3 regions of the Lentzea sp. genome follow, and region 1 is predicted to be linked to each of the others. Evidence: riboswitches for the same ligand, from Rfam matches in the RefSeq annotation. Region 1 holds a riboswitch; each other region holds the start of a gene.
The links. A riboswitch is a leader RNA that binds a small molecule or an ion and turns the genes downstream of it on or off. The one in region 1 is predicted to bind cobalamin.
Positions count from the first base shown of each region.

Region 2: linked by a shared signal. The riboswitch ahead of metE (5-methyltetrahydropteroyltriglutamate--homocysteine S-methyltransferase) and the one ahead of VF330_RS10800 (ribonucleoside-diphosphate reductase subunit alpha) in region 1 are both predicted to bind cobalamin.
Region 3: linked by a shared signal. The riboswitch ahead of VF330_RS31850 (LPXTG cell wall anchor domain-containing protein) and the one ahead of VF330_RS10800 (ribonucleoside-diphosphate reductase subunit alpha) in region 1 are both predicted to bind cobalamin.

Region 1 covers NZ_DASVFL010000083.1:12,004-22,522, forward strand. The annotation lists gene VF330_RS10780 (DUF998 domain-containing protein) at 1-247, opposite strand, end outside; gene VF330_RS10785 (SDR family oxidoreductase) at 311-1,054, opposite strand; gene VF330_RS10790 (LysR family transcriptional regulator ArgP) at 1,073-1,930, opposite strand; gene VF330_RS10795 (LysE/ArgO family amino acid transporter) at 2,030-2,578, shown strand; cobalamin riboswitch at 2,622-2,830, shown strand; gene VF330_RS10800 (ribonucleoside-diphosphate reductase subunit alpha) at 2,939-5,314, shown strand; gene VF330_RS10805 (ribonucleotide-diphosphate reductase subunit beta) at 5,275-6,351, shown strand; gene idi (isopentenyl-diphosphate Delta-isomerase) at 6,337-6,921, opposite strand; gene VF330_RS10815 (MbtH family protein) at 7,035-7,223, shown strand; gene VF330_RS10820 (zinc-binding dehydrogenase) at 7,226-8,209, opposite strand; gene VF330_RS10825 (MarR family winged helix-turn-helix transcriptional regulator) at 8,256-8,678, opposite strand; gene VF330_RS10830 (beta-propeller fold lactonase family protein) at 8,785-10,077, opposite strand; gene VF330_RS10835 (GNAT family N-acetyltransferase) at 10,114-10,519, opposite strand, start outside.
Region 2 covers NZ_DASVFL010000209.1:13,865-24,383, forward strand. The annotation lists gene VF330_RS23135 (MMPL family transporter) at 1-835, shown strand, start outside; gene VF330_RS23140 (HAMP domain-containing sensor histidine kinase) at 863-2,278, opposite strand; gene VF330_RS23145 (response regulator transcription factor) at 2,275-2,958, opposite strand; cobalamin riboswitch at 3,147-3,384, shown strand; gene metE (5-methyltetrahydropteroyltriglutamate--homocysteine S-methyltransferase) at 3,502-5,817, shown strand; gene VF330_RS23155 (methylenetetrahydrofolate reductase) at 5,814-6,689, shown strand; gene VF330_RS23160 (class I SAM-dependent methyltransferase) at 6,853-7,614, opposite strand; gene VF330_RS23165 (ABC transporter ATP-binding protein) at 7,607-9,139, opposite strand; gene VF330_RS23170 (ABC transporter permease subunit) at 9,136-9,927, opposite strand; gene VF330_RS23175 (ABC transporter permease) at 9,924-10,519, opposite strand, start outside.
Region 3 covers NZ_DASVFL010000302.1:22,628-33,146, forward strand. The annotation lists gene VF330_RS31840 (hypothetical protein) at 1-405, opposite strand, end outside; gene VF330_RS31845 (hypothetical protein) at 402-815, opposite strand; gene VF330_RS31850 (LPXTG cell wall anchor domain-containing protein) at 815-2,017, opposite strand; adenosylcobalamin-variant (AdoCbl-variant) riboswitch at 2,064-2,135, opposite strand; gene VF330_RS31855 (DUF6461 domain-containing protein) at 2,225-3,793, shown strand; gene VF330_RS31860 (FAD-dependent monooxygenase) at 3,774-4,862, opposite strand; gene VF330_RS31865 (SAM-dependent methyltransferase) at 4,935-5,753, opposite strand; gene VF330_RS31870 (cytochrome P450) at 5,876-7,207, shown strand; gene VF330_RS31875 (alpha/beta hydrolase) at 7,204-8,226, shown strand; gene VF330_RS31880 (terpene synthase family protein) at 8,204-10,315, opposite strand; gene VF330_RS31885 (Uma2 family endonuclease) at 10,454-10,519, opposite strand, start outside.

The sequences.
Region 1 (10,519 bases):
CGAGCGCCACCGACCCCGGCGACCGCCACCGGGCCAGCCCGCGGTGGACGAGCGCCGTCAGGATCGCGAGCGAGCCGAACGCGAGGAGCAGCACGGCCACGTCGAAGACCAGCCGGTGCTCGCCCAGCGCGTACTCGCTGATCGTGCGGCGCAGCGGCCCGACGTTCAGGTCGAGCAGCCCGACCATGGCCACCGTGGCGACGACGGCGAGTGAACCGCCGGCGGCGGCGAGTCGAGGAATCAGCACATAACGGTCAACGCTCGCGTGCGGGCGAGGGGTTCCGGCATTCAGGGAACCGACAGGAACCGCTCAGCCCAGGACGCTCCCGCAGGTGATGTTGACCTGCGCGCCCGTGATCGTGCGGCCCCAGTCCGACGCCGCGAACAGCGCCGCCCTGCCGACGTCCTCCAGCGTCGCCACCCTGTTCAGCGGTGACCGGCGGAGCATGTCCGGCTCGACCACGCCGCGGAAGTCCTCCGGGACGGACTCGGGCACGCCCGCCGTCTGCAACGTGACGACGCGGACGCCGTGCGGCCCGAGCTCCACGGCGAGCTGGCGGCGCATCGACTCGACCGCGTCGAACGCGGCGAGCAGCCCGCCGAGCTGCCACTCCCGGTGCGCGGAGGGGTCGCCGGTGCCGCCGAAGAACAGGATGACGCCGGACTTCTGCCTGGTCATGTGGCGTGCGGCCGCCCTGGCGGTGAGGAACTTCGACCGGACGGCCGAGACGACGGGGCTGAGGTAGTCCTCGACGCTCATCTCGACCATCGGCGTGCCCTGGACGTCGTTGTCGGTCGTGACGTTGACGGAGATGTCCAGGCGCTCGAACGTGGCGGCGTGCTCGTCCACGGCCCGCTCGTCGAGGGCGTCGACCACGGCGTACCGCGCACCGAGCTGCTCGGCTCTGGCCTTGAGCGTCGCCTCGGTCCGCCCCGCGAGGTGCACCTCGGCCCCCGCCGCCGCGAACGCCGCGGCGATGGCGCCGCCGATGCTGCCCGCGCCGCCGTAGATGACCGCGGTCTTCCCGTCGAGGTTCATCGCTTCACCGGTCATGGCCCGAGACGATAACTCCTATTCGAGCGCTACGGCCGCTTCTTCCTCGACCGCGCGGGCCACTGCGTTGAGCGCCGGCGAGTCGAGCTTCCACTGCTGCCAGTACAGCGGCACGGACACCGTCCGGCCCGGCGCGAGGTCGACCAGGCCGTCCTGCAGCTGCTGCGGTGGCACCATCCCCCAGCCCAGGCCCGCGACGATCGCCCGCACGTACACCTCGGACGACGGCACGTAGTGGCGGTGGTCGGACGCGCCGCGGCCGCGGGTCAGCGTGCGCACGAACCGGTCCTGCAGGTCGTCGTTGCGGTCGAACACGACCACCGGCGCCCGCGGCAGCCACGACTTGAGCGGCCCGTCCTCGTAACGGTCCACAAAGGACCGCGTGGCCATCGCCGCGTACCGGATGTGGCCGAGCCGGCGGACCTCGCAGCCCGCAACGGGTTCCCGCGACGACGTCACCGCCGCCATCACCAGGCCCTGGCGCAGCAACGCCGTCGTGTGGTCCTGGTCCTCGCGGTGGAGGTCGAACGAGATCCTCGGCTCCGGCGGGACCCGTTGCAGCGCGGGCAGGAACCACGTGGCGAGCGAGTCGGCGTTCACCGCGATCGGCACGCGCACGACGGCGTCCTCGCCGAGCGCCGCGTCGAGGTCCTGGTCGAGGGCGAGCAGCTGCCGGCCGTAGCGGACCAGCACCTCGCCGGACGGGGTGAGCCGGACCGGCCGGGCGCGCACGAGCAGCACCCGGCCGGTGCGCTGCTCCAGAGCCTTGATCCGTTGCGAGACAGCGGAAGGCGTGACGTGCAGCGCGGTGGCTGCCGCGTCGAACGTGCCCGCGTCGACGACCGCGAGCAGCGTGCGCACCAGGTCGAGATCCATCACGAGCGCTAATGCTACGTAAGAATCTTTAGCTGGTCTCATCAAGAACGCGTGAATACCGTCGGAGGGGTGACTGACCTGTTCCTCGGCTTCGGCACCATGATGACCCTCATCGTCGCGATCGGCGCGCAGAACGCTTTCGTGCTGCGCCAAGGACTCCGGCGCCAGGCCGTGGCGAAGGTGGTCGCCGTGTGCGCCGTCTCGGACGCGATCCTCGTCGCGGTGGGCGTCGCCGGGTTCGGGGCGATCGTCCGCAGGTGGCCGTCCGTGATCACCGCCGCCGCGGTCGTGGGCGGGATCTTCCTGCTGGGCTACGGTTTCCTCGCCGCGCGGCGGGCGTTGCGGCCGTCCGCGCTGACCGCCTCCGGCGAGGCGTCGGGCCGCCCCGTGCTCACCGCGCTCGCGCTGACGTGGCTCAACCCGCACGTCTACCTCGACACGCTGCTGCTCCTCGGCTCGATCGCGGCCGGCCGGTGGCTCTTCGGGATCGGCGCGGTCACCGCGAGCGTCACCTGGTTCGTCGCGCTCGGGTTCGGCGCGCGCCTGCTCAGCCCGCTGTTCGCGAGGCCCCGCGCGTGGCGGGTGCTGGACGGCGTGATCGCCGCCGTGATGACCGTCCTCGGAGTGGTGCTGATCGCCGGAGCGTGACGCGCGCATGTTGGGTGGTGATCAAGCAGCCACCACCACATGTAGTATCTGCCGCGCTGGTGGTTCACCGGCCCGGAGCACCGGGCGAGTGAGGCAAGAGGGAACCCGGTGGAAGTCCGGGACTGCCCCGCAGCGGTGAGTGGGAACGAAAGCCGTCAACGAAGCACTGGGGTCCGCCCTGGGAAGCGACGGCCGGTAGGAGCGTGCCCGGCGCCCACGAGTCCGAAGACCTGCCACCGGTGTGCGCGCAAGCCTGCGCGCACCACACGGTGCCCCGAGGGAGGGCGGCTGTGTGCACCGGTGGCGCGCGTCCGCTGGTGCGCGCACGCGTTTCCTCGGGCTTGCTCGCGAGGAGAGAGCGTGCCCGACCGCCCACCAGCGCTGGATCGACTGTCCGAGGTCGTCCACGAAGCGTGTGCCGACCTGCCCAACGCCTCGGCGGAGGCAGTCCTGGCCGAGACCAAGCGCAACCTCTACGACGGCATCACCGACGCCGAACTGGCGCTGGCGCCGATCATGGCCGCCCGCACGATGGTCGAACAGGACCCGGACTACTCCTCCGTCAGCGCCCGGCTGCTGCTGGACAAGCTGCGCGCCGAGGCCTGCGGCGTCCCGCTGACGCACGCCGAGATGACCGAACGCTACCCGTCGTACTTCGCCTCGTTCGTCCACCACGGCATCGGCCTGGACCAGCTCGACCCGCGGCTCGCCGGCTTCGACCTGGCCCGCCTGGGCGCCGCCCTGGACGCGTCACGCGACCTGAACTTCCAGTTCCTGGGCATGCAGACCCTGTACGACCGCTACTTCCTGCACCACGACGGCCGCCGCTACGAGCTGCCGCAGGCGTTCTTCATGCGCGTCGCGATGGGCCTCGCGCTGCAGGAGGACGACCGCGACGCCCGCGCGATCGAGTTCTACGAGCTGCTGTCGTCGTTCGACTTCATGTGCTCGACGCCGACGCTGTTCAACTCGGGCACCACACGGCCGCAGCTGTCGTCGTGCTTCCTGACCACCGTGGACGACGACCTCGCGGGCATCTTCCACGGCATCAGCAACAACGCGCTGCTGTCGAAGTTCGCCGGCGGGCTGGGCAACGACTGGACCCCGGTGCGCGGGATCGGCGCGCACATCAAGGGGACCAACGGCAAGTCGCAGGGCGTGGTGCCGTTCCTGAAGATCGCGAACGACACGGCCGTGGCCGTGAACCAGGGAGGGAAACGCAAGGGCGCGGTCTGCGCCTACCTGGAGACCTGGCACATCGACGTCGAGGAGTTCCTCGACCTGCGCAAGAACACCGGCGACGAGCGCCGCCGCACCCACGACATGAACACCGCGAACTGGGTGCCGGACGAGTTCCTGCGCCGGGTCCGCGCCGGCGGGCGGTGGACGCTCTTCTCCCCCGACGAGGTGCCGGACCTGCACGACGCGTTCGGTGACGAGTTCGCCGAGAAGTACCGCGCCTACGAGGAGAGAGCGGACAACGGCGAGATCAAGGTCTTCCGGCGTCTGCCCGCCGTCGACCTGTGGCGGCGCATGCTGACGATGCTGTTCGAGACCGGGCACCCGTGGATCACGTTCAAGGACCCGTGCAACCTGCGGTCGCCGCAGCAGCACAGCGGTGTCGTGCACTCCAGCAACCTGTGCACCGAGATCACGCTCAACACCACGGTCGACGAGGTCGCCGTCTGCAACCTGGGCAGCGTCAACCTCGCCCGGCACGTCACCGCGGACGGCATCGACCACGCGCGGCTCGCGAAGACCGTGCGGACGGCCGTGCGGATGCTCGACAACGTCATCGACGTGAACTACTACACGATCCCGGAGGCCAGGAACTCCAACCTGCGGCACCGGCCCATCGGCCTGGGGCTGATGGGTTTCCAGGACGCGCTGTTCACGCTCGGCACGCCGATGGCGTCGCAGGAGGCCGTGGAGTTCGCCGACCGCAGCATGGAGGAGATCAGCTACCACGCGATCACCGCCAGCGCCGACCTCGCCCGCGAACGCGGCGCGTACGCGTCGTTCGACGGGTCGTTGTGGAGCCGAGGGGTTCTGCCGATCGACTCCGTCGAGATCCTCGCGCGCAACCGCGGCGCCGGCGAGCTCGAAGTGAACCGCGAGTCCACCTTGGACTGGGACGCCGTGCGCGAGAAGGTCGAGCGCGGCATGCGCAACTCCAACGTCATGGCCATCGCGCCGACCGCGACGATCGCGAACATCACCGGCGTGAACCAGTCGATCGAGCCGCTGTACCGCAACCTGTACGTGAAGTCGAACATGTCCGGCGACTTCACCGTCACCAACCCCGACCTGGTGCGGGCGCTCAAGCAGCGGGGGCTCTGGGACGAGCGGATGATCTCGGACCTCAAGCTGCACGACGGCAGCCTCGGCGCGATCGACCGGGTGCCGCCGCACCTGAAGGCGTTGTACGCCACGGCGTTCGAGGTCGACAGCGCGTGGCTGGTCGAGGCGGGCAGCCGCCGGCAGAAGTGGATCGACCAAGCGCAGTCGCTCAACCTGTACCTGGCCGAGCCGAGCGGCCGCAAGCTCGACGAGCTGTACCAGCTGGCGTGGGTGCGCGGGCTGAAGACGACGTACTACCTGCGCACGCAGAGCGCGACCCACGTGGAGAAGTCCACGTTGCGGGGCACCGACGGCAAGCTCAACGCCGTCTCGCCCGTCACCGTCACCGATCCCAGCTGCTCGATCACCGACCCGGACTGCGAGGCCTGCCAGTGACCACGAACATCGAAGCCGGTGCCGGACGGGTCTCCGTCGACGACAAGGCGATGATCAACTGCCGGGCCGACGTCAACCAGCTGCTGCCGCTCAAGTACCACTGGGCGTGGGACAAGTACCTCAACGGCTGCAACAACCACTGGATGCCGACCGAGGTCTCGATGCAGGCCGACATCGGCCTGTGGAAGTCCGCCGACGGGCTGACCGACGAGGAACGCCGCATGATCAAGCGGAACCTCGGCTTCTTCGCGACCAGCGAGTCGTTGGTGGCCAACAACATCGTGCTCGCGGTCTACCGGCACCTCACCAACCCCGAGTGCCGCCAGTACCTTCTCCGCCAGGCCTTCGAGGAGGCCGTGCACACCCACACGTTCCAGTACATCTGCACCTCGCTCGGGCTGGACGAGGGCGAGCTGTTCAACATGTACCGGGAGATCCCGTCCATCACGGACAAGGCCGCGTGGGCGTTGCAGTTCACGCAGCACCTGGAGGACCCGGAGTTCAGGACGGGCACGCCGGACCGCGACCAGGCGTTCCTCAAGGACCTCGTCGCGTTCTACGTGGTGTTCGAGGGGATGTGGTTCTACACCGGCTTCGCGCAGATCCTGTCGCTCGGCCGGCGCAACAAGATGGTCGGCATCGCCGAGCAGTACCAGTACATCCTGCGCGACGAGTCGATCCACCTGAACTTCGGCATCGACGCGATCAACCAGATCAAGATCGAGAACCCGCACCTGTGGACCGGCTCGTTCCAGCAGGAGGTGCGGACCATGCTCGCCGAGGGCTGCGAGCTGGAGATCGCCTACGGCCGCGACACGATGCCGAACGGCATCCTGGGGATCAACGCCGAGCTGTGCGAGCAGTACATGCGGTTCATCACGAACCGCCGCTGCGCACAGCTCGGCCTGGAGCCGGTGTGGGGGCAGGCGGAGAACCCGTTCCCGTGGATGTCGGAGATGATGGACCTGAAGAAGGAGAAGAACTTCTTCGAGACCCGCGTCATCGAGTACCAGAACGGTGGCTCACTGGAGTGGTGACGACACCACTGCCTTGGGCAGCCCGGCCCGGTCCGCGACGGGCCAGTCCAGCGGATCGGGTCCGAGCTTGACGAGCTCGGCGACCTGGAGCCTCGACCACGGCGAGATCTCGCGCGTGCCGTCGAGGACGTCGGCGGCGAACTTGCTCCACGCCACCCGTTCGGTGGAATCGACCTCGTCCGGGTTGGGCGCGGGGTCGTCGTCGGTGAGGACCCGGAACACCGGGCACATCTCGTTCTCGACGATCCCGTCCATCTCGGCGCGGTAGCGGAAGGACGGCAGCAGCAGCTCCGGTGCGGAGACCGCCATGCCGAGCTCGTCGCGCAGCCGGCGCACCACGGCCCGGGCGATGTCCTCGCCCGGTGCCGGGTGGCCGCAGCAGGTGTTGGTCCACAGACCGGGGAACGTCTTCTTGTGCAACGCGCGCCGCGTCAGCACCGTGTTGCCCGACGAGTCGAAGACGTAGCTGGAGAAGGCGAGGTGCAGCGGGGTGTCCGCGTGGTGCACCACGGCCTTGTCCTCGACGCCGATGGCCGAACCGTCCTCGGCCAGGAGGACCACCTGTTCCACAGTCACACCCCCATGTGACCACACGCGGCCGAAGATCGGGAACTGGCGTCCGGGTGAGGGGGCTCCACCGCGCGGATAGCCGGATCCTAGGTGGCGCACGTCACCCTGGGGTCATGACTTCCCCGTTCGCTCAGGCTCACACCATGTTCCTGGTGCTGGTCAGCCCAACGGGCCAGTACTCGATCTGGCCCGCGGTGCTGCAGGTGCCCGCCGGCTGGCAGGTCGTCCACGGAGTCGCCTGCAAGCAGTCCTGCGTGGACTACGTCGACGCCCTGCGGCCGGACCTGCCGGCCGCGGCCTAGTCTCACGGCAGCAGGACCAGTTTGCCCTCGACCTCGCGGTTCTCCAGGCGGCGGTGCGCCTCGGCGGCCTGCTCCAGCGGCAGGGTGACGACCTCGGGCTCGATGGCCCCGGCCGCCAGCTGCTCGACCAGTGCCGCCATGTCCGCCCGGAAACCGGCCGGGTCCTCGTCGACCGCGCGCGCCACGGTGTGCAGGACGACGCGAGGTCCCGGCGTGAGCTTCGCCCGCAGCAGGGCTCCGATGGTGCGCGCCAGCGCGCCCGTCCTGGAGTAGCCGGCCCCGGTGGCGAAGCTGAACCCGTACGACACGACCACGCCCGACGGTGCCGTGGCACGCCGGGAGCGCGCCAGCGACGGACCGCCGACCGGGTCGAACGTGGCCGCGACCGGCACGGGTACGGCGGTCTGGTCCGCGACCCAGGTGGCACCACCGGCCTCGACGCGGCGGCGCCTGCCGGGGCTCGAGGTGCCGTAGACCGCGACTCCCGCCGCCCTGGCGATCTGGGACAGCGCCGAGCCCACCCCGCCGGCGGCTCCGAGCACCAGCACGGCCTCGCCGGGCGCCGGTTTGGCCACGCGGTGGAACATCTGCCAGGCCGTGAGGTAGTTGAGCACCAGCGCGTCGAGGAGTTCGGCGGGAGGTCCCTCCGGCAGCGGGGCGGTCCGCGCCGCCGGTGCCAGCACGTGGGTCGCGTACCCGCCGGCGCCGACCAGAGCGCCGACGCGCTGGCCGACGGTGAACTCCGCGACGCCGGCGCCCACCCGGGCGACGTGCCCGACGACGTCGAACCCCTGGACCTCCGGCAGGGCACCGGGGGTGAGGCCCCGGCGGGTCGTGACGTCGTGGAACGCCACGCCCGCGGCCTCCGTGGTGATCAGGACCTGGCCGGGGCCCGGTTCCGGCACGGGCACGGCCTCCACCCGCAGCACCTCGGGACCTCCGGTGGAGGTCAGCCGTACCCGTCTCGCGCTCGCAGCAGTGGTCATGCCGAAAATATACTTGAGAATCTCAAGGATCTACTCACGGACTTGGTCACGGTTCGGCGAGCGCCTTGGCCAGCAGGGAGTGCAGGAGCCGCTGCTCCTCGTCGGCCAGGTGGGCGAAGGGCGAGTGCCGGGCGACGACGGCGAGGAGCCGTTCGCGCACCTCGCGGCCCTCGGCGGTGAGCACCAGCGTCCGGACGCGCCCGTCGCGGGGATGGGGGCGCCGCTCGGCGAGCCCGCGATTCTCCAGCTGCGCGCTGAGCAGGCTGATGTTGGAGGGGTCGCACCGCAGCAGCACGGCCAGCTTGCGCAGCGGTTGCGGTTCGGCGGCCGGGTCGAGGACCCACAGCAGGTTCGCCGTCGGGCCGGTGAGCTCCAGCCGTTCCAGGCCGTCGTGCATCCGGCCGCCGACCTCTCCCGCCAGGGCCGTCACCTGGTACAGCAACGAGGCCGCGAGCTCGTCGATCGCCATGCGCCGAGCTTAACTTGAGGGGTTCCTGGAGTTTCTCCACGAACGAAGGCCGGCCGGAAGGGCGTCCCCGATCGGACACCCTCCCGGCCGACGTCACCGGAACTGCTCAGAGCAGCGTGATGTACCCGCGGACGGACGCGCCGCCGTGCTCGTTGTTGCCCGCGTAGGAGGCCGTGAAGCCCTGGAGCAGCGTCGACAGGCCCACCAGCAACGGCACCTGCGAGTCGCACACGGCCTTGCCGGACGCGTTGGTCGTCGCGGTGCAGAGCGGTGTGCCCTTCACGGTCTGGAACACGACCTTCTGACCGGCGACCGGCGCCCCGGTGTGCTTCTCGGTCAGCGTGGCGTTGAGGCCGCGGACCGTGAAGCCGAGGAGCCGCAGCTGGAGCAGGGCCGTGCCGGCGGCGAGCTTCGACGGGGCGGGCGGCACGAAGTTGACCGCGATGCCCACCGGGCGGACGCCGACGCCGAGGGTGGCGGTGACCGTGTTGGAGGCCGTGTCGATGACCGAGACGGTGTTGCTGTTGAAGTTCGTGACGTAGGCGGTGACGCCGTCGGGCGTGAGGGCCACGCCGATCGGGCGGTCGCCGACCACGATCTTCTGGAGCTCGGTCATGGTCGTCAGGTCGACGACGGAGACCGAGTCGAACTCGCTGTTCGTCACGTACGCGCGGGTGCCGTTCGGCGTCAGCGCGATGCCGTGCGGGGTGAAGCCGACGGCGGCGGTGCCGACGACGGTGCGCGTGGCGACGTCGATGGCGGAGACGCTGTCGGAGCCCTTGTTGACCACGTACACGCGCTTGCCGTCGGCGGAGGCCGCGATCGCGGTGGAGGTGCTGCCCACCGGGATCGTGGTGGCGACCGCGTTGGCCGTCGTGTCGATCACCGAGACGCTGCTCGGGCCGACGACGTCGTGCGTGACGTAGACGGCCTTGCCGTCGCGGGTGACGACCACGCCGTCCGGGTTCTGGCCGACGGTGATCGTCGCGGTGACCGCCAGTGTGGCCGTGTCGACCACGGACACCGTGCCGTCGCCGTAGTTCGTGACGTAGACGAAGCCGCCGCCGGGGGCGACCGCGACACCCGCCGGGTGGCTGCCGACGGGGACGGACCTGTCGACGGTGTTGGTGGGCGTGTCGATGACCGTGAGCGTGTTCTGCACGGAGTTCGTCACGTATCCGCGGGTCCCGTCGAAGGCGACCGCCGCCATGTACGGCGAGTTGCCGCCGCTGTCGGAGATCGTCTCGGTCACCGCGTTCGTGGCCGTGTCGATGACCGACACCCCACCGCCGTTGTTGGCGACGTATCCGAGGACCCGGCCGGCGGGCGCCGCCGAGGCCGGGGTCACCACCAGTGCCGTGGCGACGGCAGCAGCCATCACCAATGGACGCAACCGCATTCTGAGAGCCTCCTGGTGCGATTCATCCCGACCTGTTCAGGACATCGCGACCGGACCAGCGGGCGTTAGCCTCAACAGCCGCTTCTCGAACCAGTGGTCGGCGTAGCCGGCGTCGTTGTAGCGGTCGATCTCGGCGAACCCGTGCTTGGCGTAGAGGCTCCGCGCCTCGACGAGGTCCGCGCGCGTGTCGAGCCGCAGCACCGTCACGCCGCGGTCGAGGGCCTCCGCCTCCATCGCGGCGAGCAACGCCGACGCCGCACCTTGCCCGCGGAACGGCACGCGCACGAACATCCGGGTCAGCTCGCCCACGCCGCCGCCGAGGAACCGCATGCCGAGGCACCCCGCGTCCTCGCCGTCGCGCGACACGACGAGGAACACCGGCACGTCGTGGTCCTGCTCGTCGCGCTCGTAGGCGTCGACCTCGGCGTCCTGCGCCGGCCGT
Region 2 (10,519 bases), on a different contig from region 1:
GCCGGCGCAACAGGAGCGGGTGCTCGACGTCGTCAAGGGCGTCCAGGGTGTGGCAGTGGCCGTTCCGGGGGAGACCCGCGGTGGCTGGGCCGACATCTCGGTGTTCCCGAAGGACGCGCCGGACACCGCTGCGGAGTACGACACGATCAAGCGGGTGCGCACCGCCGTGCACGCGGTGACCGGGGCGGAGGCGATCGTCGGCGGACCCAGCGCGGAGCACCTCGACACCGAGGAGACCACCAGCCGCGACGAGAAGCTGGTGATCCCGCTGGTGCTCGTCGTCGTCCTGATCGTCCTCGCGCTGCTGCTGCGCGCCGTGGTGGCCCCGCTGGTCCTGATGGCCACCGTGGTCGTCTCGTTCGCGGCGGCCTTCGGCGGCAGCGTGTTCGTCTTCGACACGGTCCTCGGGTTCAAGGGCGTCGACTACTCGGTGCCGCTGCTGGCGTTCCTGTTCCTGGTGGCGCTCGGCGTCGACTACAACATCTTCCTGGCCAGCCGGGCCCGGGAGGAGGCAGTGCGCCTGGGCACCCGGCAGGGCATGCTCAAGGCCCTGTCCGCCACCGGTGGTGTGATCACCTCGGCGGGCCTGGTCCTCGCGGCCACGTTCGGTGTCCTCGTCTCGCTCCCGCTGGTGATGCTGATCGAGGTCGGGTTCCTGGTCGCCTTCGGCGTGCTGCTCGACGCCCTGCTGGTGCGGTCGGTCCTGGTGCCCGCCCTCACCCTGCTGATCGGCCGGCGGATGTGGTGGCCCAGCAGGTTGTCCCGGCCGGGGGACGAGCTGCCGACAGTGCAACAGCCGCTCGTCGCCGACGAGGAGCCCGCTCTGCAACGGTGACTGCGGACGAAGATCCGGGCCGAGGACTCAGTCCCCGGCCCGGATCTTCGTCACGGGCCCGGCGGCCGGAGCTGCCGGGAGTTCGACCCGCAGCAGCGCGCCACCGCGGGAGGAACGGGCGACGCCGGCCCGGCCGCCGTGGGCGTCGACGACCCGCTGCACGATCGACAGCCCCAGACCGGATCCCGGCAACGCCCGTGCGCTGTCGGCGCGGTAGAAGCGGTCGAACACCCGCGGCACGTCGGCGGCGTCGATGCCCGGCCCGGCGTCGTCGACCTCCAGCACCGCCGACGCGCCCCGAGCGCGGAGCCGGACCTGGATCGGCTGGTCCGCGGGGGACCACTTGCCGGCGTTGTCGACGAGGTTGAGCACGGCCCGCTGGAGCGCGGCGGGACGCCCGCTCACCCACACCGAGTCCACGTCGAGCGCGACCTCGACGTCGGGTGCGCGGGAGCTCGCCCTGGTCGCGGCGGCCACCACCACGTCGGCGAGGTCGAGCAGTTCGGTGTTCTCGTCGGTGACGTCACCGCGCGCCAGGTCGGTCAGCTCGGCGGCGAGGGTGCTCAGCTCGGCCACCTGGGCACCGAGGTCGGTGAGCAGCCGGGTCCGGCTCGCCGAGGGCAGTGCGCTGTCCAGGGTGCCGCGCCGGTCGAGCTTGATCAGCAGCTCGATGTTGAGGCGCAGGCTGGTGAGCGGGGTCTTGAGCTCGTGGGCGGCGTCCTCGGCGAGCAGCCGCTGGGCCAGCCGGGAGTCCCGCAGCGCGGCGAGCATGTCGTTGATCGCCTGGATGAGCTGCCGGATCTCCCCGCCGCCCTCGTCCGGGATGCCGGCGTCGAGGTCGCGGGTCTGCGCGACCCGGACCGCGGCGGCGGTCAGCCGGTCGATCGGCGCCAGCCCGGTCCGTGCCACGGCCCGCCCGACGAAGGCGCCGCAGACGACGCAGAGCAGCCCGATCAGCAGCATGCCGAACCCGAACTCGTTGATCGGCGTGTCGTCGGCGGCGCGGGCCACCTGGACCGCACCGCCGCCCGCCCGCAGCGTGTAGACGAGGTAGCCGTCGTCGTCGCTGTCGCGCGACTCCATCAGGTCGGCCGACGCGCCCTGGGCCACGCGCCCAGCTTGCTCGCTGACCGGGGGCAGCGCGGGCTGGCCGTCCGGCGTCCGGACCGAGCCGTCGGGCAGGACGACCCGCACCAGCCGGCCGGATCCGGGATACGGCGGCAGCTCGACCCGCGCCAGACCGGCGCGCTCCGCGTTCGCCGCCAGGAAGCGGGAGTCGGCGCGCAGCTGCTCCTCCACGGTGGTGCGCAGCTCCCCGTCCAGCAGCTCGCTGGCCACCTGGAAGGCCAGGAACACGCTGGCCGCGATGGCCGTCGCCGCGATCACCGTCAGCCGGGTCCGCAGGGACTGCCGACGCCACCACCGGGGCAACCGCCTGCTCACGGAGGGGTCTCCCGCACCGTGTACCCGAGGCCGCGCCGTGTGTGGATCAACCGCGGCTCGCCCCCGGCCTCCATCTTGCGGCGCAGGTAGCTCACGTACACCTGGAGGTTGTTGGAGGTGACGCTCATGTCGAAGCCCCAGATCGCCTCGAACAGCTCACCCCGGGTCAGCACCCTGGTCGCGTTGCGCACGAGGACCTCCAGCAGGAAGAACTCGGTCCGCGTCAGGTGGAGCGGCCGCTCGCCCCGCCACGCCTCGAACCTGTCGGGATCGACCCGCAGGTCGGCGAACGCCAGGACCGGCGACTCGTCGTCACCCGGCACCCGGCGGCGCAGCAGGGCCCGGACCCTGGCCAGCAGCTCCTCGGTGGCGAACGGCTTGGGCAGGTAGTCGTCGGCGCCCGCGTCCAGCCCCGCGACCCGGTCGGACACCTGGTCGCGGGCGGTCAGCATCAGCACCGGCAGGTCCCGGCCCGCCGCCCGCAACCGTCGGCAGGTCTCCACCCCGCCGAGGCGGGGCATCATCACGTCGAGGATCAGCAGATCCGGCGCGTCGTCACCGATCCCGTCGAGCACGGCGAGCCCGTTGGCGACGGTGCTGGTGTCGTACCCCTCGACCTGCAACACCCGTTCCAGGGACTCGCGGATGGCCGCCTCGTCGTCCGCGATCATGATCCGCACGCCGGTCCGTCCCCCTCCGGTCGATGGTTTTGCCGCACATCGTCCCGGATGAACCTGAGGGCAACGTTAGAGCGTCACCACCCGGCCTCACCCGCGCGCCCGTCCGGCACACCGCTACGGGCGGGTGGCGTCGGTTCCGGCTCTCCCAGGCCGGGACGACACCTGGTGATCAGGCGGCCCCGTGCCGCTACAGTGGGTGTGCAGCTGGTTCGGCCTCCGTGAGCACGATGGCGGTGGCCGAGGCAAGAGGGAACCCGGTGAGAGTCCGGGACTGCCCCGCAGCGGTGAGTGGGAACGACCGCCATCAGCCTCTTCGAGAGGCGAGCACTGAGCCCGAGCCGGGTTTGGGAAGCGATGGCCAGTAGGAACCCGGCGTGAGCCGGACCGCCCACGAGTCCGAAGACCTGCCCGCTGTGCATCCACGACCGTGGGTGCAGGCCGAGACCTCGCGGGTGGGTCGTTGGCGGTTCACGGCCGGGCATCGGTCGTGGGTTGTCACGCGCTCGTTCCGCAGGTCCACGTGGACTCGCGAAGGAGAGCCCCGTGACCCAGACCGTTCCGACCAGCCGCGCGACCGTGTACGGCTATCCGCGCCAGGGTGCGCAACGACAGCTGAAGAAGGCGATCGAGTCGTACTGGGCCGGTCGTGGCGACGCCGATGCCCTGCTCGGCACGGCTCGCGAGCTGCGGCAGCAGAGTCTCGCGGAGCTGCGCGCGGCCGGTGTCGACGAGGTGCCGAGCAACTACTTCTCGTTCTACGACCACGTGCTGGACACGGCCTGGATGCTCGGTGCGGTTCCCGAGCGCCACCTCGCCGCTGTGCCGGACACGACGACTCCCGCGGGTCAGCTCGACCGCTACTTCGCGATGGCGCGCGGCACGGCCGACGCCGCGCCGCTGGAGATGACGAAGTGGTTCGACACGAACTACCACTACCTCGTGCCCGAACTCGGGCCGGACACCCGCTTCACCCTGGACGCGACCAAGCCCCTCACCGAGTTCGCCGAGGCGAAGGCCGAGGGCGTCACCACCCGTCCGGTGCTCGTCGGCCCGGTCACGTTCCTGTTGCTGGCCAAGGACACGACGGGCACGGATGGGTTCCAGCCCCTCGACCTGCTGGATCGGATCGTGCCGCTGTACGTGGACCTGCTGCGTCAGCTGCGCGAGGCCGGTGCGGAGTGGGTCCAGCTCGACGAGCCCGTCCTCGTGACCGACCAGCCGGCGGACGTGCTGGCCAGGGTCGCCGAGACCTACGCGGTGCTGGCCGCGGAGCAGGTGCGGCCGAAGATCTTCGTCGCGTCGTACTTCGACCGGCTCGGCGACGCGTTGCCGGTGCTGGCCGCCGCGCCGGTCGAAGGTCTGGCGGTCGACTTCACCGGCAACGCCGCCGCGAACCTCGACGCGCTCGCGGCCGTGGGCGGGATCCCGGACAAGCGGCTGGTCGCCGGTGTCGTCAACGGCCGCAACATCTGGGCCGCCGACCTCGCGGCCGCGCTGAGCACCCTCGGCACCCTGCTGGGGCTCGCCGGGACCGTGGACGTCGCCGCGTCCTGCTCGCTGTTGCACGTGCCGCTCGACGTGACGCTGGAGGCCGGCCTCGACTCCGAGATCGCCGGCTGGCTGGCGTTCGCCCGGCAGAAGCTCGACGAGATCGTCACGTTGCGCCGCGGGCTGACCGCGGGACGGTCCGCGATCGCCACCGTGGTGCACGTCAACAAGACCCGGCTCGCCTCGCGTGCCTCCTCCCCGGTCGTGAAGGTGCCCGCAGTGCGGGAACGGGTCGCCGCCGTCACCGAGTCGGACCTGCACCGGGCGAGCACGTACGGCGTGCGGAGCAAGACCCAGCGGGAGCGGTTGAACCTGCCCGAGCTGCCCACGACCACGATCGGGTCGTTCCCGCAGACGCAGGAACTGCGCAAGGCCCGCGCGGCACTGCGGGCGGGCGACCTCGGCCAGGACGCCTACCTGGAGGCGATGCGCGCGGAGATCCGTTCCGTCATCGCCGAACAGGAGAAGATCGGTTTGGACGTGCTGGTGCACGGCGAGCCCGAACGCAACGACATGGTGCAGTACTTCGGTGAGCAGCTCACGGGATTCCTTGCCACGCAACACGGTTGGGTGCAGTCCTACGGCACGCGCTACGTGCGGCCGCCGCTGATCGTCGGCGACGTGGCCCGCCTGGCGCCGATGACCGTGGAGTGGTCCACGTACGCGCAGAGCCGGACCGAGCGTCCGGTCAAGGGAATGCTGACCGGTCCGGTGACGATGCTGGCGTGGTCGTTCGTCCGCGACGACCAGCCGGAGGGTGACACCGCACGGCAGGTCGCGCTCGCGTTGCGCGACGAGGTGGCGGACCTCGAGGCGGCGGGCATCTCCGTGATCCAGGTCGACGAGCCGGCGCTGCGGGAGACCCTGCCGCTGCGCACCGCCGACCGAGCCGTGTACCTGGACTGGGCGGTCACGTCGTTCCAGCTCTCGACGGCGGGCGTCCGCGACGACACGCAGATCCACACGCACATGTGCTACGCCGAGTTCGGGGACGTCTTGCAGGCCATTGTGGACATGGACGCCGACGTGATCAGCCTGGAAGCGGCGCGGTCGAACATGGCCATCGTCGACGGCCTCGCCCAAGCCGGGTATCCGAACGAGGCAGGCCCTGGCGTGTGGGACATCCACTCGCCACGCGTCCCGTCCGTCGAGGAGATCGCCGGCCACCTGCGCGTGGCGACCGCGGCCTTCCCGGCGGAGCGCTTGTGGGTCAACCCGGACTGCGGCCTCAAGACCCGCGGTTACCCGGAGGTGCGGGCCACCTTGAGCAACCTGGTCGCGGCCACCCGGCAGCTGAGGGCCCGCGCGTGACGAGTGGGCAGATTTCCCCGCGGCGTGCGCTCACCGCGCACGCCGCGGGCTCCGCGCGCCTCAGCACGGTCCGGGAGCGCCCGGCCGCCGACGGGCCGGTGCTGTCGCTGGAGTCGCTGAGACCGGGGTTCGTGTCCGTCACCTACGGCGCGGGCGGGTCGACCCGCGACAACACGATCGCGGTGGCGGCACGGATCGCCGACGACACCACGATGCTGCCGGTGGTCCACCTGACCGCGGTCGGCCACTCGGTGCGCGATCTGCGGGCGTTCGTCGGGGCGCTGGCCGACGCGGGAATCGTCAACGTGCTGGCGTTGCGGGGAGATCCGCCCGGTGATGTCGCCGGCGAGTGGGTCCGCCACCCGGAAGGTGTCGAGTACGCGAGCGAGCTGGTGACACTGCTGCGTGAGCACGGCGACTTCTGCGTCGGGGTGGCGGCGTTCCCGCATCGGCATCCTCGCTCGGCGAGCGTCGAGGAGGACTCGGCGCACTTCGTGGCGAAGTGCCGGGCGGGAGCGGACTACGCGATCACGCAGATGTTCTTCGACGCGGACGACTACCTGAGGCTTCGAGATCGGGTGGCGGCCGCGGGCTGTGCCACACCGATCATCCCGTCGCTGATGCCGGTCACGACCATGAGGACCATCGCGCGGTCGGAGCAGTTGTCCGGAGCACCGTTCCCGCCGCACCTGGCGGAGCGGTTCGCCGCCATCGCGGACGATCCCGCGGCCGTGCGGTCGCTCGGCGTCGAACAGGCGATCCTGCTCGGGCGACGGCTGTTGTCCGAAGGAGTACCAGGCCTGCACTTCGTCACGTTCAACTTCGCCCGAGCCACCTCCGAGGTGGTCGCAGAACTTCCGATCCTTTCCTGATGTCCCCGAAACCACGCCGCATTCGTGGACGGTCCGGAGACGCTCTGGTCGGGTCACCACGCGATGCGCCAGAACCGTGACGTGGTGACGGGGGTGGCCTCTTGCGGCCACCCCCGTCACCTGCAAGCCCCCCGTGCAGCGAACGGGAACGGTTCCCGTCCGCTCAGCGCACGGCGACCAGCACGTGGTCGTCGCCGTACTGCCAGACGACCCCGACGTCGCTGAACCCGGCCCGCAGCAGTGCTTCCTCGTGCCAGCGCACGCTGAGGTCGTTGCCGTAGCCGCCCGCCTTGGTGGTCAGCTCCTCCTCGGTGAACAACTCGCGCAGCCCGGCATCGGAGCGGGCCTCGTCCCACCAGGCGCGCCAGTCCTCGTTCGCGAGCACACCCGCTCGTTCAGCGTGGCGGTCGCGCACGAACTCGGCCAGCTCCCGCAGCACCGGCTGCTCGAAGTGCAGGTGGTCGCCGTTGACCAGCACCCCACCGGGACGGATCACCTCGGCCAGGTCCGCGTAGACGCCGCGCAGACGGTCGGGTTCGAGCCAGTGCAACGCGGTGGTCGACACCGCGGCGTCCCACTGGCGGGCGGTGCCCACGTGCGCGGTCCAGCCGGGCTCGGCGAGGTCGGCCAGGACGTAGTCGACGGGCGCCTCCGCCGGCCGGGTGTGGCGGGCGAGGCCGAGGAGGAACGGGTGCACGTCGACGCCGACGATCGTCGCGTGGGGAACCCTCGCGTGCAGCCTCGTCGACAACGAGCCCGGGCCGCAGCCGAGGTCCACGACCAACGCCGCGTCGACCTGCGCGCACACGTGTTCGACGACGTCGCCGATCACCTGGAAGCGTTCCTCGCGTCCGGCGATGTAGTGCTCCTGCTGGCGGTCCCACCGCTCGACCCACGCCGTCGCGACCGCTTTGTGGTCAGCCATGCCCGATCTCCTCTGGTTCGTGTGCCGACATGCCGAGTTCGGCGGCCTCGACGAGCGCCGCGGTGACGGGGGAACCGGGAGAGACGAGCAGCTCGCCCGGCGGACCGCTGTCGGCGACGCACCCGGACTCGAGCACGACGAGGTGGTCCGCCTCGGCGCACACCGCCCGGAGGTCGTGGCTGATCAGCACCACGGCGGTGCGGTGATCCCGGCGAAGCCGGGTGAGCAGGTCAAGCACACTGCGGGCCGAATCCGCGTCGAGCGCGGTGGTGACCTCGTCGCACACCAGCACGTCGGGACGCGCGAGCAGCGCTCGAACCAGGGCAGCGCGCTGCAGCTCACCGCCCGACATGCGCGCCGGCGGCCGGCTCGCCGTCTGCTCGTCCACGCCCAGCTCGGCCAGGAGGTCGACGGCCTCGGCGCGGGCGTCCGCAGTGCTCAGGCCGCGCAACCGGACAGCGGTGCGGGCCACCTCGCCGAGCACCGGACGACCTTCCTCGAACGAACCCCGGACTTCCTGCCACACGTACTGCACACGGCGTTTGTCCTCGATGGAACGGCGGCGGAGCACCGGTAGCGGGCGACCGTCAAGCCGCACGTCACCGAGCACCCGGTCGTGCAGACCGGCGAGACATCGCGCCAGAGTGGTCTTGCCGCTCCCGGAGGCTCCGACGAGCCCCAGGCACCGTCCGGGAGCGAGGGCGAACGACACGTCGTGCAGCACGGAAACCGACCGTCCGGCGGTGCGGTGCGTCGCGCCCAGCCCGACGACCTCCAGGACGGGACCAGCCCCGGGTTCGCGGGCCGGCGAGGGAACGGCGATCGGCTCCGGGCGCGTGACCGTGACGGCCTTGACGCGTCCGGCTCGCAGGGCGACGACGTTGTCGGCCAAGGCGGAGACGACCGGCAGGTCGTGGGTCAGCAGCAGGATCGCGAGCCCTGTGCGGGCGAGCTCCGCCAGTTGTTCCACGACGTGCAGCTTCGTGACGGTGTCCAGACCGGTGGTGGGCTCGTCGAGCACGAGCACCCGCGGCCGGCAGACGAGCGCCTCGGCCAGTGCGATCCGCTGGCGTTGCCCTCCGGAGAACTGGTGCGGGAACCGGCGCCGCAACGCCCGGTCGTCTTCGAGCCCGGCGGTGCGCAGCGCGTCGCCGACCGCGTCCTGGTCACCGGTGTGCAGGCGGGCGAGCTCGCCGAGGACGGAGCCGATCCGCCGGGCCGGGTTGAGCGCGGCCCCAGGGTGCTGGGGCAGGTAGGCGACCGAGCGTCCCCGGATCCGGTGGGCATGTGGCTGCACGCCCTGCACGCCGATGACGAGCTGGCCGTCGAACGTGACGCGGCCGCTCAGCTCGACACCGTGCCGGTGCTCGCCGAGCAGTGCCAGTGCGGCGGTGGTCTTGCCGCTGCCGGACGGCCCCACCAGCGCCGTCACCTCGCCCGCGGTCAGCCGGAACGACACGTCGTCGAGCAGCAGACGGGTTCCCGCTCGGGCGGTGAGGTCGGCGACCTCGACCAGCGGCGTCATGAGGGCACCTCCTTCGACGTCATGGCCCTGTCCCCGAGCAGGTTCATGCCGACCGTGAAGCACACGACCACCAACGCGGGCGCGAGCACCGACCACGGTTGCAACAGCAGGGCGTTGCGGTTGCGGGCGACCGAGACCGCCCAGTCGGCCGAGGTGGGGTCGGCTCCGAGCCCGAGGAAGTTCACCGCCGCGATCAGGTAGACCGCGGCGGTGACCCTGGTGCCGATGTCGGCGGCGACCGGTCGTGCCACCGCGCGGGCGACGTAGCCGGAATGCACCCTCCACCACGACTGTCCTTGCAGGGCCAGGGCTTCGGCGACACCGCTGCTGGACGCGTCGAGCGCGGCACCGCGCACGAGCCGCGCCACGGCGGGAGCGTTGACCACTCCGACCACCACCGCGACCGCCCACGCCTCTGCCTGCCACCACACGGCGACCACACTGATCAACAGCAGCGACGGTACCGCGAGCAGCACGTCCAGCGGCCGCAGCAGCACCTCGTCGACCCACCGCCTGCGGCTGGACGCGGCGAGCAGACCCGCGAGACCACCGAGCAGGTACGCCCCCGTGATCGAGACCAGTGCCACCAGCAACGTGGACGGACCACCGCGCAACAGCTGCCCGAACACGTCACGGCCCAGACCATCCGTGCCCAACAGGTACGGCCCGGTCAGCACGTACGGCGCTCCCGGAGGTGACTCCACCCCGGCGGCGACGAACGGGCCCACGACCGTCGCGAGCAGGGGAAGGCCGGCCAGCACCGCCGCCACCACCGCGCGCCCCCTCACCGCAGCACCTCCGCACGCGGCACCAACCGATGGGCGGTGAGATCCACCGCGAGGTTGACGAGCAGGGCGAGAGCCCCCAGCAGGAGCACGAACGACTGCACCACGGGCACGTCGCGTGCCTGCACAGCCTCCACGATCTCCGTGGCGACCCCCGGCAGCGCGAACACCGCTTCCACGACGAGAACGCCGCCCAGAAGCCCGTCACCGACCCTGGCCAGCTCCTGCACCGCGGGGACCAGCGCGTTGGGCAGGATGTGCCGCAGCACGACCGCGCGGTCCGGCACGCCGAGCCTCCTCGCCTGCGCGACGTACTCCGAGCGCGCCGCGTCGACGACGCCTGCCCGGACCTGGCGGCTGAGCACCCCGGTGGTCTTGGCGAGGAGCACGGCCACCGGGAGCACGAGAAGTTCGGGACGGGCCAGCAGACTCGCGGCGTCCGCCCCGATCGCCGTTGCCGGCAGCCATCGCAACCGCACCGCGAACAGCGCCACGAGCAGCAGCGCGAGAACGAAGTCCGGGATGGACTGCAACGTCAGCGTCACCGCGGTCAGGCCTCGATCCAGCCTGCTGCCCTCCCGCAGCCCGGCGGCGA
Region 3 (10,519 bases), on a different contig from region 1:
CTGCTCCCCCGCCCCGAACGCCCAGCCCTCCACGGTTCCGCGGGACGGCACGAACGTCGCGGCGCCCTGGTTGCTGTACGACCAGGCGCCCCCGGCCGGTGCGTGCCAGTACGACCAGTAGGCCGTGGCGGGGGACGCGTTGACGCACTTGTCCGCGTCCGTGCCCGGTTTGGCGTTGATGCGGCAGACGAACCCGGGCTGGCGCGACGCGTAGGTGTAGCCGAACCCGGCCGCGGTCAGCGCCGCGACCCCAGAGCCGGGACTGCCCGGCGCGCAGCCCTGCTGGACGCCGCCCCCGAGGCCGCGGAAGTCGACGACGACGGTCACGCCGTCGCAGCCCGCGGCCCGTGCCGGCACCGGTGCGAGTGCGATCACCAGTGCCAGCGCGAAGAAGAGCCTCCTCACGGAGTGGCGCCCGGAGCGGTGCCGGGGCCGAACGCCCAGCCCTCGACCGTGCCCGGCGCCGGGTCGTGGCTGCCCGCGCCCGAGGTGCTGTAGGTCCAGGTGCCGCCGGGCGTGCCGTGCCAGTACGACCAGTACGCGCTGGTGGTCGGCGCGGTGCACGGGTTCGGCAGCGCGTTGACGCGGCAGACGAAACCGGGCTGGCGCGGCACGAACGAGTAGGTGAAGCCCGCGCCGGTCAGCGCGGTCAGTCCGGTGGCCGGATCACCTGCGGCACACCCGGTCTGGACGCCACCGCCGAACGCGGAGAAGTCCACGACGACCTTCACGCCCGCGCAAGCGTCGGCGGAGGCGGGGGACGTGACGACGAACGTGCTCGCCAGCAGGGCGAGGACAGCGAGGACGCGGCGCATCACGCACCACCCTTCCGACGACGGGAGACGACGAGGAGCACGGCGCCGGCGAGCACCGCGAACGAACCGGCCAGCGTCAGCGGGACGGCCTGGTCCGGACCGGTGGCGGCGAGCGGCGGGGCGACCGGCTGGGTGACCGGCGCCTCGGGACCGGCCGGTGCAGGGACGGTGGGTTCGGGGGTCGTGGACGACGGAGGCGTGGTGGTGCAGTCGATCGCGGGCACGCCGGCCGTGGCGGACGACGCCGACACCTCGGCGAGGCTCACCCGCGCGAGCCCGAGCATGCCCTGCACGGTCGAGCGCACGACCGTTCCGGCGTCGAAACCGTTGCCGTCGAACGCGATCGCACCCCGCTGAGCCTCGGGCGCGGCACATCCGACCTGCAACGTCTTCAGGAACGCCACGGCCTTGTCCGCCGCGGCGGTGCGACCGCCGGCGACCAGCGCGCCCACCGCGAGACCGGTGGTGTTGGCGTTCGTGGGCGGCGTCATCGCCTGGAACCCGCCGTCGGCCTGCTGCTGCGCCACGAGCCAGTCGAGGGCCTTGGCGGACGCGGTCTTCTCCCCCGCCGCGAGCAGCGCCTGGAGCACCTGCGCGGTTCCGTCCACATCGGACTTGCAGACCGCTTCGCCGAACACGATGGGGAAACCGCCGTCCGGGCACTGCGCCGCGGCCTGGAACGCCACCGGCTTCGCGACGTCCTGACCGGCGCGCTTCAGCACGATGATCGCCAACGCCTGCGTGAACGCGTTGGTCTGGTCGAACGACGGGTCGGTCCGGTCGCGGAACCTCCCCGAGGGCTCCTGCAGCGCGCCGAGCCGGTCCAGCAGGTCGACCCCGCCGAACTCCGCCGGGTCCGTGCCCAGCGTCTGCGCGACGAGCGCGAGCTTCGTGAGACCACCGACGTACGACTCGGCGTCGCCGTCCCCGACGAACGTCTCCAGCTGCGGCGACGCGGCCAGCCACGCGGCGGCCTTCGTCGCGGTCGACTTGCCGGCCTTGGCCGCGGCCAGCGCGTAGATGCCGTCGGCGGTGAGTCCGGGATCACCGGACGCCGGGTCGTTGGGGAACCTCAGCAGCCGGTCGCCCCCGGCGAACTGGCCTGCCAGCCACGTGCTCGGCGACACCTCGGCGGCCTGCGCCTGCGGTGTCGCCACCAGCGCGGCCGCGATGACCGCGACCAGCGCGGACTTCCTGATCACTACGCCTCCCTGTCCCGCTGTCCTCGACGGGTGAGTGGAGCTGCCGCGCGCCACGGGCAGTCGGACTTTCACCGTTGCGGGTCAGTGCCGGAGTTCCACCGGCTTCCCCCGCGGCGTGCGGATGCTGTTGTCCCCTGGATCGTGCGGGTTCGGCCTACCCGAGTCAAATGGCTGTGAGCCGGGCCATCGGCTGCGACAATCGGCGGCATGGGGGAGTTCGAGGAGTCGGTCCTGGCTGCGGTGGCGTCGATCGAGGCGCTGATCCCGCCGGAGCCGGCGGCGGAGCTGGGCCGGTACCAACCGCGGGAGCGACGTGGTCCGCAGCACGGAACTGCCGCGCAGCAAGCACTCGACGCGTTTCCCGGTCTGGCCGCGGAACGGTTGCTGGGCGCACTGGAACTGGGCGTCGCCGCGCTGCCCCTGCACGCGCCCGCGGACGTGGTGGCCGGTCTGCGCCCACCCGGCAACGGGACCTTCGGGTTCGTGTCGCTCGGCCGCGAAAGCGCGCTGAGGAGGCCGGTCGCGTTCGTGGCGGCGGCACATCCCGGGGCGATCGAACTGGTCACCGACCACGTGCGGTCGATGACGGGACTGCTCGACCTGAGCGGGGCGAGCGGTGACGAGGCGGCGATCGCCGCCCAGCACGGAGCGGCACACCTCGCACTGGCCGTGGCGGTGTCGGCGGCCGTCCTGCGCGCTGTCGGCACACCGACCTCCACCGATCCGGTGGCGATCATCGGCATCGCGATCGGGGTGACCGCGCTGCTGCTGCCGTCGATCGGGAAGCCTCCCGCGTACGCCCGGGCGATGCTGGAGAAGCGGCGCGCCGAGTACAAGGGCTCGTACTGGCAGACCAACGTGCCGGTGTTCGACCACGAGTTCGTGTTCGTGGAAGAGCCGGGCTTTCCCGGCACGGACTTCTCGGTGACGGGACTCGTCTCCGCGGTCGACACCGGTTTCGCCGTGCGCACGGGGGTCCGGGAGGGCAGCGTCCCGGTGTTCGTGCGGGTGGCGCTCGACGAACCGGGCGAGCCGATGACCTCGATCTGGGACGAGGTGGCCGAGGTCAGCTTCACCGCGGTGAAGGGCGACGCCCGGCTCGGCCGCGGTGCTCTGCCGCCCTGGCCGGGGGAGTTCCGGGTCCGGGCGCACGCCCGCGGCCGGGACGGTGACGACGAAGAACGCCACGAACTGCTGATCTGGCCGGCACCTCACGCGGACCCGCTCGTGCTCAAGAAGACGGACCGGGTCGGTCACCGGCTGCGCGGCGAACCCGAGCCCGCGCCCAGGACCGCACCGGAGGCGGCGCTGCGGTGGCTGCCCGCACTGCTCGGCGACGCGGCGACCGTCACGGTCGTGACCGGCCTCGGCGTCGACGACGTGGTCGGCGACTTCGAGGAGGACTCGCTCGCCGTCGAGATCGACGGCGGGACCGTGGTCCTGGAGCTCGACAACTGGGTCGGCTCCGGGCCCGAGGTGCTGAAGCGACTGTCCCGCAACGGGAGCGCCGCCAGCCTGTTCTGGAACGTCAACTCCGACCGGCGGCTGTCGTTCGCCAGGGACGGCGCGCTGCTCGGTTCGGCGGAACCGTGGAAGGACGCCGACTACGGCGACGACCCGGAGGTCGCCGCCGCACTGGCCGGGCTCGACTTCGAGGACCTCCGGCACCTCAGCGCGAAGGGGATCACCGCGGTCGTCCGCTTCACCCGCACCGAGCTCCCGCGAGAGGACCTCGCCGCCGCCGTCGGGAACCTGTTCAGTAGTGGGGAAGAATGAGGCTGTTCACGATCTCGTCGAACTCCGGGATCGGCGCGCCGCCGCTCTCCTGGTTGCGCAAGGCCATGTCCTGGTTGGCCGTCACGTACGGCCGCAGGACCTCCTCGTAGCGCTCGAAGGCGGTCGTCGGGTCCTTGGCCAGCTCGCCGGCCAGCACGTACGCGCCGACCAGCGCCATGCTGGTGCCCTGCCCGGACAGCGGGGAACCGCAGTAGCCCGCGTCGCCGAGCAGCACGACGTTGCCGCGCGACCAGCTGTCCATGCGGATCTGGCTCATCGAGTCGAAGTGGAAGTCCGGCGCCTCCCACATGTGCTTGAGCGCGGTCGGCCACGCCCAGCCGGCACCCTCGAACTTCTCGGCCAGCAGGCGGCGCTGCGCCTCGACGTCGCGGTGGTCGAACGACGTGACGCCGTTGAATCCCATGTACACACGGCATTCCGCGTTGGAGCGGGCGCTCATGATGCCGCCGCCGACCACGTCCCCCTGCTGGAAAGTCTGCCAGTGGTCGAGCCCGAGGAAGTTCGGTGCGGTGAACACGGCGAGGTTGACGCCGAGGTGGCTGATGAACCGCTCTTCGGGGCCGAAAACCAGGCGGCGGACGTTGGAGTGCAGGCCGTCGGCGCCGACGACCACGTCGAAGTCGCGCGGGGCGGCCTTCTCGAAGGTGACGCGGGTGCCGTCGATCGCGGTGATCGTGTCGTCGAAGAGGTACTCGACGCCCTCGACCGCGTCGAAGAGCATCCCGGCCAGGTCGTCGCGGAGCAGCTCGACGTCGGGGCTCGACAGGTCGCCGCCGCTGATGGTGCGGGTGGTGGAGCTGAACAGCTCGTTGCCTTCGGCGTCGACGACGTTCATGCCGCGCATGTTCGTGCTGAACGACCTCAGCCGCTCGCCGAGGCCCATGCGCTCGATGACCTCCAGTGCCGGGCCGCGCACGTCGATGGCCTGGCCGCCGGGGCGCAGGCCGCGGGCCCGCTCGACGACGGTGACGTCGAAGCCGTGGTGGCGCAGCCAGTACGCGAGGGCGGGGCCGCCGATGCTGGCGCCGGAGATCAGGACGTTCGTCATGGTGTTCCCCCTGTGGGTCGGTGTTGCCCACAAGGTGCCGACCGGCGCTGACCGTCGGCTGACCACCGGCCGTCAGCGCCGGACAGCGACCCCCGCGAACGGGACCTCGTTGACCTCCGGGTTGGCCGCGAAGTCGCCCTCGCTGTCCGGACGCCACGACGGGCAGCCGACGAGACCGGGCTCCACCAGGTCGAACCCGGCGAAGAACGCCATCACCTCGTCGTGCGTGCGCGGAAACGCCTGGTTGGCGGCGCTCTTGACGTTGTAGGTCCGCACGGCCTCGTCCATGCCGGCGGGCTTGGCCTCGGCGGAGGCGTGCGACAGCGCGAGGAAGCTGCCGGGCGCCAGCCGGTCGCGGTAGCGGCCCACGATCGACACCGGGTCCCACTCGTCCGGCACGAAGTGCAGCACCAGCAACATGAACAGGCCGACGGGCTCGTCGAAGTCGAGGAGCTCGCGCGTCGAGCACGCGTTGAAGATCGCGTCCAGGTCGCGCAGGTCGGCCTGCACGACGGCGGTGCCGGCGTTGCCCGCGAGGATGAGCTCGCTGTGCGCGACCGCCACGTCGTCGCGGTCAACGTAGACGACCCGGCAGTCGGGCGCCTCCGCCTGCACGATCTCGTGCAGGTTGCCGACGGTCGGGATGCCGGAGCCGATGTCGAGGAACTGCCGCACGCCCCGCTCGACCATGTGCAGCGCCGACCTGCGCAGGAACGCCCTGTTCATCCGGGCGGCGTCGCGGACGCCGGGCATGATCTGCAGGATCTTCTCGCCCAGCGCGCGGTCCGGGGCGAAGTTGTGACCACCACCGAGCCAGTAGTCGTACACCCGTGCCGGTGACGGCACCGTCGTGTCCACCCCTGGTGGAACCCAACCGAGGTCGCTGCTCACCGACTGAGCGTATCCGTGTGCACCACATCGGCCGAACGGCTCAGCACCCGATCGTGTGTACTTTCTCGCCACCACTGGCGCGGCACCCCTAGGTTGTTCGGGGTCGCACGAGAGGTGGTGTCATGCCGAGCGTCACGACGGTGCCGGGCCGGTGGCCCCTCGTCGGTCACACCGTCACCCTGCTCCGCAACCCCGTCGAGTTCCTGGCCTCGTTATCAGCCAGGGGCGAGGTGGTGAAGGTCTACCTCGGGCCGCTGCCGGTGCACCTCGTCACGACGCCCGAGCTCGCGCTGAAGCTGCTGGCGTCGGACAAGTTCGACAAGGGCATCGTCTTCGACAAGATGCGCCCGCTGTTCGGCAACGGGCTCGCCACCTCCAACGGCGCGTTCAACCAACGGCAGCGGCGGATGGTGCTGCCCGCCTTCCACCGCACCAGGGTCGCGACCTACGCCGAGACCGTGATCACTTCGCTGGCCACCGAACTGCGCGACTCGTGGCACGACGGTCAGCGCCTGGAGCTCGACGCGGTGGTGCAGGACTTCGTGATGACCGTCGCCGGTCGCACGCTGTTCTCCGCCGACCTCGGGCCACGCGTGCTCGACGAGATCAGGCGCTCGATCCCGGTCATGCTCCGGCACGTGCTGGTGCGCGCGTTCTCGCCGGGGTTCGTGGAACGGTTGCCGCTCAAGGCGAACCGCGAGTTCGACGAGGCCGCCGCGCGGTTGCGCGAGGTGATCCCCGAGGTCGTCCTGGGGGCGCGCGGCGACGGCGCCGACCACGGCGACCTGCTGTCGGCCCTGCTCGCCGCGCGCGACGCCGACACCGGCGAGGCCATGACGGACGAGCAGGTCCACGACGAGGTCGTCACGATCCTCACCACCGGTGCGGAGACGACGGCGGTGGCGCTCGCGTGGTTCTTCCACGAGGTCGGCACGCGACCCGTTGTGCGGCAACGGTTCCACGCCGAGGTCGACGCCGTGCTGGGCGACCGGCCCGCGACGTTCGAGGACGTGCCGAAGCTCGAGTACACCGGCCGGATCATCAACGAGGTGCTGCGCCGCACCCCGCCGATCATCCTGATGCGCCGGGCCCGCGAGGACGTCGAGATCGGTGGCGTGCTCGTGCGGAAGGGCGCGGAGATCGCCGTCTCGCAACACACCCTGCACCGCGACCCGCGCTGGTTCCCCGACCCCGGCGGGTTCGACCCGGACCGGTGGGAACCGGCGAGAGCCGCCGCCCTGCCCAAGGGCGCGTTCATCCCGTTCGGTGCCGGCACGCGGTTCTGCCCCGGCCACTTCCTCGCCCACACGGAGATCGCGATCGCGGCCGCGACGATCGCGACCCGGTGGGACCTCGTCCCCGCAGCGGGACACCGCGTCCACGCCCAGCTGAAGGCGACCATGCAGCCCGACCGGCTGCCGATGACCGCCCAGAGCAGAAAGCCTCCCGCGTGAAACTCCTCCCCGTCCTCGCCGCGGTCCTGGCGACGATCTCCCTGACGCCCGCAGCGCACGCCGCCGGTGTCGACTGCTCGGTCACGACGTTGCCGGTGTCCGCTCCCGGCGGCGCCGGCACGGTGTCCGGCCAGCTCTGCAAACCGGCGGGGGCGAACCCGCGGTCGGTCCAGCTGCTGGTGCACGGCGGCACGTACAACCGCGCCTACTGGGACCTGCCGGGTGTGCCGGAGTCCTACTCGTACCAGCGGAACATGGCCCGCGAGGGCCGCGCGACGTTCGCCGTGGACCGGCTCGGCGCGGGTGCGTCGTCACGGCCGCCGAGCCTGCCGCTGCTGATCTCCGTCGAGGCGCGGTCGATGCACGAGGTCGTGCAGCACCTGCGGGCAGGGCGGGTCGGCGGCACCGCGTACGAGAAGGTCGTCATCGTCGGCCACTCCGTCGGGTCCGGCATCGTGGCCGCCGAGGCCGCGACCTACCACGACGTCGACGGCGTGGTGCTGTCCGGGATGACGCACATGCCGGCCGTCCCGGTGCTCGCCCTCGGTGCGGCACTGGGACTCCAGCCGGTGTTCCTCGACGACCTGCTCGCGACGCTGGGCAGCGACCCGCTGTACTTCACGACGAGGCCGGGTGCGCGGGCCGGCTTGTTCTACGCGATGGACGACGCCGAGCAGCTCGTCGTGAACGCCGACGAGCTGACCAAGGACCAGGTCTCGGTGCCGGGCATCGGAACCGTGGCGGTGTTCGGCATCGTGCTGCCCACGACCTACGGCATCGACGTGCCGGTGTTGCAGGCCGTGGGCTCCGGCGACGTGCTCTTCTGCGGGCTGCTGGCGTTGCGCGACTGTTCGAGCGCTTCCAGCCTGCGCGCCCAGGAAGCCCCCTACTACCGGCCGGAAGCGCAGCTGCAGACGTACGTGCTGCCCGGTGCGGGGCATTCCCTCGCCCTGCACCGCAACGCCGGCGCCTACCGCGACGCGACCCGCGCGTGGCTCAGCTCGAAGCTCGGGATGTGAGCCGGTAGGCGGACGTGCCGAGGCCGGAGGGTCCCCGCTGGAAGGCCGGGAGCCCGCCGGCCTCGTCGTAGCGGCTGGTCTGCTCGTGCCAGTGGATGATCCCGGCGATCCAGTCCTTCAGCTCGTCGGCGTACCGGGTGAGCCCCGCGTTGTCCGGGAGGTCGTCGACGGCCCTGACGAACTGGTCCAGGCGGGCGTCCATCAACGCGTAGGTGATCTCGAAGGCGCGTTCCTGCGGCACCCCGAGGAAGTTCTCGACCACGCGGACGATGTTGTGCACCTCGCCCTCGTACTGCGTCTCCTTCGTGTACGAGAACACGTCGTTGAGCATCGTGCAGTAATCCATCGCGGACCGTTCCAGCGTCTGCACGGCCCGCGTTCCCCACAGTTCCGGCGGCACGGTCGCGGAATGCGAAAAGCGGCTGAGCGAGGTCGTCAGCTCCGACCCGAACGTGCTGCGGCGCATTTCCACGTAGTCGACCGGGTCGGGGATGCGGTTGTGGTGCATGTTGACCACCTCCCACACCCAGCTGTCGAGCATCGCGTCGACGGTGTCGCGGAACGTGGAGCGGAACGAGGGCGTCATCGGCGCCGCGGTCCGCTGCCACAGGTCGGCCAGCGAGCGTTCGGTCGCGTTGGCCGGGACGACGGTCTGCACGAGGTCGAGCGGCATGCACGCCTTGAGGCGAGCGGTCTGGGTCTTCACGCCCGCCAGGTCGCGGGTCCTGCCGTACCAGAGCGGGTAGACGTCGTCGGCGTACGTGCCCCAGGTGAGCCAGCAGCCGGACAGGAACAGCTCCTGCGCCGTCGCGTCCGGGTCGATGCCCGCGGAGCAGAGCGGGAAGTCGAAGCCGCGCAGCTTCCGCTCGTCCCACACGCCCTCGCCGGTGAAGCCCTGCTCGACGGCCCAGATCGCCACCTCGTCCCTGGCCCGGTCCAGGTGGGGGCTCAGCGCCAGCGGGAACGGCACGTCGAACGACGGCAGCACGTACGGCTCGACGACCTTGGGCGTGCTGGTGAACTGGCCGATCCGCTGCGGCATCGTCTTGGCGTACGAGCCGAGGACGCTCGCGGCGGACATGCCGAGCGGCACGCCCTTGTTCATGTACCGCGACGACCGCAGGTGCCACTCGTGACCGCCCGCCTGCCAGTCCTGGAGGCCCTTCACGTAGCCCAGCACGGCCGCGCGGCCCGCGGGGTCGACGGCGTGCTCCTCCAGCAGGATCGGCACCTCCGTGAGCGCCGTGTGCTCGAACTGGTGCAGGCGGGACGTCAGCAGGTCGTTGACGGCGTCGGCGGCCTGCTGGGTGGGCAGGCCGAGGAACTTCTCGAACACCAGCACACCGTTCGAGAGCTCGCCCTCGTCGAGGACCTCGCGCTCGTAGGAGAACAGGTCGTTGCGCAGGTGCACGGCGTCGCTGAAGGTGTCCCGCAGGACCTCGATCGGCCTGGTCGCGGCGATGTGCGCGGGGACTTCGAGGCCGACGGCGTGCTCGACCAGGTTCGCGCTCCACGGCGCGCCACCGACGCGGCGGCGCATCTCGACGTACTCGACGGGGTTCGCGAGCCGTTTCGCGCTGATGTTGTGCAGCTCCCACATCGACTCGTCGAGCAGGTGCCGGGTGTTGGCGGCGAACCGCTCGCGCCAGTCGCGCGAGTGCGTGCCGACGGTGCGGCGCCAGAGGTCGGCGAGGCCTTTCTCGACCGGGTTCTCCGGGGTCTCGGTGATGACGCCGGAGACGGGCATGAACAGCGGCAGCCGGTCGAGGTGGGCCTGCGCCCCCGCGATGTCCCGGCTGCGCTTGAACAGCTCGACGAAGTGGTCGTCGAAGTAGAAGACCCACACGTACCAGTCGGTGACGAGGTCGAGCGTCTCGCCGTCGCAGTCCGGGTGCGTGTAGGCGCAGAGCAACGCATAGTCGTGCGACTCGAGGTCGTCGGCCGTCCAGACGACGGTGCCGTGCTGCGGGACGTCGACCATGTCCATCTCGCGCGCCCACGCCCTTGTGTGCACGCGGGCGCGTTCGAGGTTCTGGTTCAGCCGGGCCGGGTGGGGCGTGTAGAACTCCGGCAGCTGGAACGGCTGCAATGGGACCTCCGGGCGTGGGGCGGGACGCGGTGAACGCAACCAGCCCGGCGCTCGGGGACGCCAGATGTGCCACCGTGATCCACACGGGGGTGGAGGTGTGTCGCCCGATCAGCGCAACGGAGCTCCCGTGACGAACACTCAGCGCACCAGGGACTGGGCGCTCAGCTTCACCGCAAACGGGAATTGCAGTTCGACGATCTCCTC